DNA from 4 places in the Mesorhizobium sp. 131-3-5 genome. Region 1 is predicted to be linked to each of the others. Evidence: predicted binding sites of a transcription regulator. Region 1 holds the regulator's gene; each other region holds the start of a gene.

Region 1 (2,200 bases):
GCTCGCCGTGCACAGGACATGGGTGTCGCCGAACTTCACCAGGCACGAGCCTTCGGCGTGCTTGGAGACGCCACGCTCGAAGGAGATGGCGCGCATTTCGTCGAATTGGCGTTTGGAGGGGCGCATTCAGGCTTCTTTCCCAGTCATTTTTCGGAATCGTGGCCGGCTTTTAGACGGATGGGGGGCAGCGCGCAAAGGAAAACGGACCGGGCGATCCGATACAGAGACCGGGTTGCGCCCACCGTGCCGAAGTCTATATCCTGAACAAGGAGGTTTTTGGCCGAATGACCAAGGCAATCGATCCGGGTTCGCAGTCGCTTGCACTTCAATCACTCGACATGCGCTCTCGCGACATCTTCCGGCGCATCGTCGATTCCTATCTCAGGGACGGCGAGCCCGTGGGTTCGCGCAGCCTGTCGCGCATCCTGCCCTCCTCACTGTCGCCGGCCACCATCCGCAATGTGATGAGCGACCTCGAGCATCTCGGGCTGATCTACGCGCCGCACATCTCGGCCGGCCGGCTGCCGACGCAGGCGGGCCTGCGCTTCTTCGTCGATGCCTTCATGGAACTTGGCGACCTCTCCGACGAGGAGCGCCGCACCATCGAGGCGCAGGTGCGGGCCTCCGGCTCGGGCGCGACGCTGGAGCACATGCTGACCGAGGCCAGCCAGATGCTGTCGGGCATGTCGCGCGGCGCCGGCCTGGTGCTGGCCGCCAAGAACGAGGTGGCGCTGAAGCATATCGAATTCATCCAGCTGGAGCCGACCAAGGCGCTCGCCGTGCTGGTGTCGCAGAATGGCGACGTCGAGAACCGCGTTGTCGAGCTGCCGGCGGGCATCACCGTCTCGCAGCTGCACGAAGCCTCGAATTTCCTCAACGCCCATATTCGCGGCCGCACGCTGGCCGAGGCGCGCACCGAGATCGCCCGCATCAAGGAAGAGACGAGAGCCGCCCTCGACACGCTGTCGCAGGACCTCGTCGAGAAGGGGCTGGCGGTGTGGGCGGGTGCGGAAAGCGGCCTGCCGGCACGGCTCATCGTGCGCGGCCGCGCCAACCTGCTCGAAAACGTCACCGCCCAGGCCGACATCGAATTGCTGCGGCATCTGTTCGAGGACATGGAGACGCAGGACGGGCTGATCCAGCTGCTTGACCTCGCCGAGCAGGGATCGGGCGTGCGCATCTTCATCGGTTCGGAAAACAAGTTGTTTTCGCTGTCGGGCTCGTCGCTGGTGGTCGCGCCCTATCGCGACAAAGATGCCCGCGTCGTCGGCGCGCTCGGCGTCATCGGGCCGACCCGGTTGAACTACGCCCGCATCGTGCCGATGGTCGATTATACGGCGCAGCTGATTTCACGCATGCTAAGGTAGGGCCCCGAACGGGAAGAGACGGGCAGCAAGGAGAAAAGAATGGCGCTCGAAGAACTCAAGGCCCGGATCAGCCTGCTGCTCGAGGAGATGGTCAACCAGCCGGAAGACCAGCACGAAATCCAGGAACAATTGCGCGAGAAATTGCGGGAAATGCGCGCCATGGGCCTGCCGCTGCCGGCCGATCTGGTCGCGCTGGAAAAACGCCTCGACGACGATTTTTACGCTGCCGGCACATAAGACCGGATTTTCGCTTCCTCGTCAGGTCGAGCGAGCGGAACCCGGAGACAAGCCGGCCGTTGGTTTCCTTCGCGACCAGATGGAGGACAAGATGATCCGATTGGCCGGACTGGTGATCCCCGCCCTGTTCCTCACAAGCGCGGCGTTCGCACAGCAGGCGGACCAGCCGGTGCTGAAGGGCGCGGCGGCCTTCGGCGACTGGCGTGCCGACAAACCGGGCGTGCGCCGACTGATCAAGCCGGAAGACCTGCCGAAGCCCTATGTCACCAAGTCGGTGTCGAACAGCGCCGGCCTTGCCGACATGCCGGCGGGCGCGAAGCCGCAATTGCCGCCGGGTTTTTCGGCCGAGCTGATCGCATCCGGCATCGACAATCCGCGCGCCGTGCGCGTCGCACCCAATGGCGACCTGTTCGTCGCCGACAGCGAAGCCAACCAGGTCCGCGTCTATCGCCTGGCCAAGGACAGCGCCAAGCCCGCCGAGGACGGCATTTTCGCCGGCAATCTCAACCAGCCCTATGGCATTGCCTTCTATCCGCCGGGGGACGACCCGCAATGGGTCTATGTCGCCAACAGCGACAGCATCGTGCGCTTCGCCT
Region 2 (2,200 bases), 2.4 Mb from region 1:
GTCCTCGAGATCGGCAACCATCTTGTCGGCGTTGGTGACGAAGTAGGGCGAGAGGTAGCCGCGGTCGAACTGCATGCCTTCGACGACTTCGAGTTCGGTCTCGGCGGTCTTGGCTTCCTCAACCGTGATGACGCCTTCGTTGCCGACCTTCTGCATCGCTTCTGCGATCATCTTGCCGACCGACTCGTCGCCATTGGCGGAGATCGTGCCGACCTGGGCAACTTCCTCGGAGGTCTTGATCTTCTTGGCAGCCTTGCCGAGCGCCGTGACGACTTCGGTGACGGCGAGGTCGATGCCGCGCTTCAGGTCCATCGGGTTCATGCCGGCGGCAACCGCCTTGTGGCCTTCCTGGACGATCGACTGCGCCAGAACGGTCGCGGTCGTGGTGCCGTCGCCGGCGATGTCGTTGGTCTTCGAAGCAACTTCGCGGACCATCTGAGCGCCCATGTTCTCGAACTTGTCCTCAAGCTCGATTTCCTTGGCGACGGTGACGCCGTCCTTGGTGATGCGCGGGGCGCCGAACGACTTGTCGATGACGACGTTGCGGCCCTTGGGGCCGAGCGTGACCTTCACCGCGTCGGCGAGGATGTTGACGCCGCGCAGCATGCGCTCACGGGCATCACGGGAGAATTTTACGTCTTTAGCAGCCATTTTTAGCTCCTGGCAGGGGCTTGGGATAAAGCCCGGAATTCAGTTGACGGTGAGGCCGATGATCAGCCGATGATGCCCATAATGTCGGATTCCTTCATGATCAGAAGGTCTTCGCCATTGAGCTTGACTTCGGTGCCCGACCACTTGCCGAACAGGATGCGGTCGCCAGCCTTGACGTCCAGGGGGACCAGCTTGCCGCTTTCGTCGCGCGCGCCGGAGCCGACGGCGATGATTTCGCCTTCCTGCGGCTTTTCCTTCGCCGTATCCGGGATGATGATCCCGCCGGCGGTCTTGGATTCGGATTCGACCCGGCGAACGACCACGCGGTCATGAAGCGGGCGGAACTTCGACTTTGCCATTTTTTCTTCCTCGAGTGAGAACGGTGAGAAACAGTTCCTCCGTCCGGCGAAGCCGGACGTATAGTTAGCACTCACCAAGGGCGAGTGCTAACGTGGGGCTGAAATAGGCCGCCGTCCTGCGAGAGTCAAGGCGCGCGGCAGCCTCGAAAGGCGGTAATTTTTTCCATGGATTGGGGCTTAGAGAAACAACCGCAACTGCGTGTGGATGATCGACCGGTAATCCTCGACGGTTTGGCGGCTTTCCGCTTCGCCCTGAGCGAGCGCCAGGCGCACCACACCGCCGGCGAGCTGGAAGATCAAGAGAACCATGCGTTCGAACTGTTCATGCTTGCCCGGCTCGATCAAGGCGGTGACATGGTCGCAGAACATCTTGGCCTGATGCCGGGTTTCGGCGATGTCTAGATTCTTGAGCGCCTTGTCGGCCTGGATGGCGTTCTGCAGGTCCTGGATGGCCGGATCTCCGGCGACGCGGCCGAGGTAGTCGTCGAGCAACCGGTCGGCGGCGGCGATGACGTCCTTGGCTTCGCGGACATCGGCGAGGATATCAGTCAATCGCGCACGGCTCACCTCTGAAAATCGCTCATAGAGCATCGCCAGGATCGCCGACTTGTTGGGAAAGTAGTGATAGACTGTGGCGATCGGCCCGCCTGCCAACGCGCCGACTTCCTTCATGGTGACGGCGTCGATGCCCTTCTCGCCGATTAGCCGCATCGTCGTCGACAGGATGGCGTCGATGCGCTCGCGGCTGCGCTCCTGCTTGGGCTTGCGCCTCGGTTCGGTCGCTGTTCGCCTTACTTCCACCATGCACCGGTCTTTCGCACGAATTGCCAAATTCTGGTTGACAAAAAATATGATCAAGTATCAGTTTCTGAAATGCTGACAGATTGTCAGCTTTTTTGCCGCGCGGCAAGGACGTTGGGAGGCGCCTTTGACTTCGACAAATGCCGGGCACACTGGCAATGGCGACTGGCTGGTCGGCAATCCGACCGGCGGACAACTCGCGTCGGCCCTGTGGATCGGCTCGGTCGGTCTGCTCATCCTAGGCCTGCAGCCAGTGCTGCTCGGCGCCCTATACACCGAGGGACATGTCAGCGGCGACGAACTGGCGCTGGTCGCCACCGCCGAGATGATCGCCATCGCCATCGGTTCGGCGATCGTCGCGATGCTGCTGTCGGCCCGCAACATGCGCT
Region 3 (2,200 bases), on a different replicon from region 1:
TGTCCACCGCGCGCTACTAGCGCTCACCAGATCGGCTGGATGAGAACCTTCCATGCCCGGTCGGAGACCTATCGCGCGGCGCAAGCATGCATCACCGATGCGCACACCCGGCATCCACATTCTCGATTTTGGGGCAATGGAACGACCGCGTCATCCGATGGGCAGTTCTTTCGCGCGAGCGACCGAGCGGCGAAGCGCGGCGACGTCAATCTGCACTATGGCAGCGAGCCGGGCTCGAAGTTCTATAGCCATCTGTCAGATCAGTACGGCTACTTCAGCATCCTGCCGATCAGCCCGACCGAAAGCGAGGCAGCCTATGTGCTCGATGGGCTGTTCGACCAGGACACGATCCTCGACATCCAGGAACACTTCACCGATACGGGCGGCGCGAGCGATCACGTCTTCGGGCTGTTTGCCCTGATCGGCAAACGCTTCGCGCCGCGACTACGCAACCTCAAGGACCGGAAGTTCCGCACGTTCTCCGAAGCGATGAGCGCTCCTTTTGGCGATGCAACCCGAGGTTAGGGATGAATTGCAAAAGGCTCAAGACTGTTCGGCTGGCCGTCGATTCCGGCCGACTGCTCGGCCGTTAATTTCACATAATTTCACATTCCAAATAAGACACAAAAGTCGGCCCAAAGCTTACGGCCGAAACGCGCGTAGGCAGTGGGATTGCGCCGTAAAGGGGGTCCGGCTTCCGCGCCGATTCCACATCTTTTGCCCTCCGGTCCGTCCCCCCGCCCGTCTTGACTAAGTACGAACCTACAGCCTATCTCACGATCATCTTAGCACTCCCCAATAGCGAGTGCTAACCACCCTCCGGCAACGGAGAACCTTTCAACCTGCGCACCAGGGATAGTAAAAATGGCACAGTCGAATTTGCGGCCGCTTCATGACCGCGTGGTCGTTCGCCGAGTCGAATCCGAATCCAAGACCGCCGGCGGGATCATCATACCCGACACGGCAAAGGAAAAGCCGCAGGAAGGCGAGATCATCGCCGTCGGTTCCGGCGCCCGCGACGAAGCCGGCAAGCTCGTTCCGCTGGACGTCAAGGCCGGCGACCGCATCCTGTTCGGCAAGTGGTCGGGCACCGAAGTCAAGCTCAATGGCGAAGACCTTCTGATCATGAAGGAAGCCGACATCATGGGCATCATCGGCTAACACGCCGCTGCCTTTCATCCGTACCATCCAATCTGAATTTCGGGCGAAATGCCCAGGAGTACAAAATGGCTGCCAAAGACGTAAAATTCTCCCGTGACGCCCGCGAGCGCATGCTGCGCGGTGTCAACATCCTCGCCGACGCGGTGAAGGTGACGCTCGGTCCCAAGGGCCGCAACGTCGTCATCGACAAGTCGTTCGGCGCCCCGCGCATCACCAAGGACGGCGTCACCGTCGCCAAGGAAATCGAGCTTGAAGACAAGTTCGAAAACATGGGCGCGCAGATGGTCCGCGAAGTTGCTTCGAAGACCAACGACATCGCCGGCGACGGCACCACGACCGCGACCGTTCTGGCGCAGTCGATCGTCCAGGAAGGCCACAAGGCTGTTGCTGCCGGCATGAACCCGATGGACCTGAAGCGCGGCATCGACCTCGCGGTTAGCGACGTCGTCTCGACGCTGATCAAGAACGCCACGAAGATCAAGACCTCGGAAGAGGTTGCCCAGGTCGGCACAATCGCCGGCAATGGCGACGAGTCGGTCGGCAAGATGATCGCAGAAGCGATGCAGAAGGTCGGCAACGAAGGCGTCATCACGGTTGAGGAAGCCAAGACCGCCGAGACCGAACTCGAAGTCGTCGAAGGCATGCAGTTCGACCGCGGCTACCTCTCGCCCTACTTCGTCACCAACGCCGACAAGATGGTTGCCGATCTCGAGGACGCCTACATCCTGCTCCACGAGAAGAAGCTCTCCAACCTGCAGGCGATGCTGCCGGTTCTCGAAGCCGTCGTGCAGACCTCCAAGCCGCTGCTCATCATCTCGGAAGACGTCGAAGGCGAGGCCCTGGCCACGCTGGTCGTCAACAAGCTGCGTGGCGGTCTGAAGATCGCCGCCGTCAAGGCGCCGGGCTTCGGTGATCGCCGCAAGGCCATGCTGGAAGACATCGCCATCCTCACCGGTGGCCAGGTCATCTCGGAAGACCTCGGCATCAAGCTCGAGAACGTCGGCCTTGACATGCTCGGCCGCGCCAAGAAGGTGTCGAT
Region 4 (2,200 bases), 1.9 Mb from region 1:
CGAGCGGCCATTCCTCAAGAAACTCTATCGCATCCATGACACAAGCGATCCTTCGGAGAGCGAAGCTATCATCTCGTACGAAGATCGCCTGTTTGAACATTCCATCTTCCATGGTGACCTCCCTTCAAACAGTGTGGCAACCGATCCTGCCTCGCCTCTGCGTGGCAAGGATCCGGCAAGTCGACGAGCTTGGACGCCATAGCAAACAAGACGGAATTCTGCCCGACATCCGCCAAGCTGCGCTCGACATAGAAAGAGATTGGAAAGACCTCTTTTGGGCTCAAGGGGTGTCGGCAGCCGGACGGGTGGCGCTGGTCGCCACGATTGGGCGCCGGCTATTGAATGGTAAAAATGCCGTCTACCGCCTGCCATTCGGAAGGCCGGATCAAGCGGTGATGGGCAACGCGCACGGAATGGAGCGCGCCTTCGAGTTCGCGCTCCCAGTAATTCAGAAACCCTTTCAGAGTGGGGAATTCCGGTGCGAGATCGTATTCCTGCCAAACGTAGAGCTGCAAAAGGCTTGGATGATCGGGGAGATGGTAGTGGATCTCCGCGGTTGTGAGACCGTAGCCCTCCATCTGCAGCCGGAATTCCCTGCTGACCATGCGTCTCTCCTTCCTTGTTGCATTCAGGCGTCAAGGTTTTGCGGGCGTTCTCGGTCCCGCCGTTCCTTGAAGTCACTGGCAAGCTCGGCGCGACTATCGTCCAGTCGGCGAAGTGCATCCATGACGGCGTCGAACGTCACCGGGCAAGGAGCACCCGGTGGCTTTCGCAGCGCGGGCATTGATTCGACAGCGCAAGCATCCGATGCCCATGAGGCAAGAATGGCGCGCTTTTCCTGAGTGTCGAGCGTGCGGTCGTCCACCACCTCATCGGGGTGATTAAAGTGCCGCGCCGGAAACAGCAGGCGGTCAAGCGAAGGATCAGAGGCCTCAGGGGCGATCAAGGGCATTTTCGACAAGGTTCGTTCCATCGATGGTCTCCGTTTCCTGACAATCTCCTTGGCACCGTTGGTGTTGCAGTGATCCCTTTCGGGACTCCAACCGCAAAAAATTTCGATGAGTTCGGGTCGAATTTCAAGACCTGGAATCGCGCGTCCCAGCGAAAATAGCTTCATGAATTCATGTCCCTAGCACTCTCGAATGCAGAGCGCCAAAATTTTTCTGGCGAGCCCTTGAAACTCGAAAATTCCAAAACTAGCTCGATATGCGCGCGATGCCTGAGAAAGGGGTCGCGACGCCCTGCACCGGTCCGATATTGCCGGTCCGGTGTGGAGGAACCTCAAAAATCTGTTTGTCCTGAAGGAGAACGACATGACGTTCCGTCCATTGCACGATCGTATCCTGGTTCGCCGCATCGAGGCCGAAGAGAAGACGGCCGGCGGTATCATCATCCCCGACACTGCCAAGGAGAAGCCGCAGGAGGGCGAAGTCATCGCCGTCGGCCCGGGTGCGCGCGACGAGAGCGGCAAGCTCACGCCGCTCGATGTCAAGGCCGGCGACCGCATCTTGTTCGGCAAATGGTCCGGCACCGAGATCAAGCTCAATGGCGAGGACCTGCTGATCATGAAGGAAAGCGACGTGATGGGCGTGATCGAGCAGATCTCGGCGGTCAAGAAGGCCGCCTGACCGAGGCTTCAACCGCAATCCAGTCAATGAAGCTGCCTATTGAAGGAGTGATCCAATGGCTGCCAAGGAAGTGAAATTTCATTCCGACGCCCGTGAGCGCATGCTGCGCGGCGTCAACATCCTCGCCGACGCGGTGAAGGTGACGCTCGGCCCCAAGGGCCGCAACGTCGTCATCGACAAGTCGTTCGGCGCCCCGCGCATCACCAAGGACGGCGTCACCGTCGCCAAGGAAATCGAGCTTGAGGACAAGTTCGAGAACATGGGCGCGCAGATGGTCCGCGAAGTCGCTTCGAAGACCAACGACATCGCCGGGGACGGCACCACGACCGCGACCGTTCTCGCGCAGGCGATCGTCAAGGAAGGCGCCAAGGCCGTTGCCTCGGGGATGAACCCGATGGACCTGAAGCGAGGCATCGACAAGGCCGTCGAGGCGATTGTCCAGGAGTTGAAGACCAACGCCCGCAAGGTGACCAGAAATGATGAGATCGCCCAGGTTGGCACCATCTCGGCCAATGGCGATGCCGAGATCGGCCGCTTCCTTGCGGAAGCGATGCAGAAGGTCGGCAATGAGG

What was found. The regulator HrcA, encoded in region 1, represses chaperone genes, less so after heat shock. The targets are predictions, from matches to a motif close to GTTAGCACTCNCNNNNNGNGAGTGCTAAC.
Region 2: a site for HrcA is predicted at 1,074-1,102, ahead of groES (co-chaperone GroES). Genes of this name have one in related genera too.
Region 3: a site for HrcA is predicted at 785-813, ahead of groES (co-chaperone GroES). Genes of this name have one in related genera too.
Region 4: a site for HrcA is predicted at 1,129-1,157, ahead of groES (co-chaperone GroES). Genes of this name have one in related genera too.

What each region holds. Positions count from the first base shown of each region.
Region 1 covers NZ_AP023254.1:812,519-814,718, forward strand. The annotation lists gene rph (ribonuclease PH) at 1-126, opposite strand, end outside; gene hrcA (heat-inducible transcriptional repressor HrcA) at 285-1,367, shown strand; gene JG747_RS03840 (hypothetical protein) at 1,407-1,604, shown strand; gene JG747_RS03845 (PQQ-dependent sugar dehydrogenase) at 1,696-2,200, shown strand, end outside.
Region 2 covers NZ_AP023254.1:5,061,100-5,063,299, reverse strand. The annotation lists gene groL (chaperonin GroEL) at 1-651, opposite strand, end outside; gene groES (co-chaperone GroES) at 714-1,010, opposite strand; gene JG747_RS24850 (TetR/AcrR family transcriptional regulator) at 1,188-1,814, opposite strand; gene JG747_RS24845 (MFS transporter) at 1,939-2,200, shown strand, end outside.
Region 3 covers NZ_AP023255.1:142,814-145,013, reverse strand. The annotation lists partial or broken gene JG747_RS33195 (Tn3 family transposase) at 10-501, shown strand; gene groES (co-chaperone GroES) at 865-1,161, shown strand; gene groL (chaperonin GroEL) at 1,227-2,200, shown strand, end outside.
Region 4 covers NZ_AP023254.1:2,668,606-2,670,805, reverse strand. The annotation lists gene JG747_RS13005 (DUF982 domain-containing protein) at 1-37, opposite strand, end outside; gene JG747_RS13000 (usg protein) at 336-605, opposite strand; gene JG747_RS12995 (hypothetical protein) at 629-973, opposite strand; gene groES (co-chaperone GroES) at 1,314-1,628, shown strand; gene groL (chaperonin GroEL) at 1,684-2,200, shown strand, end outside.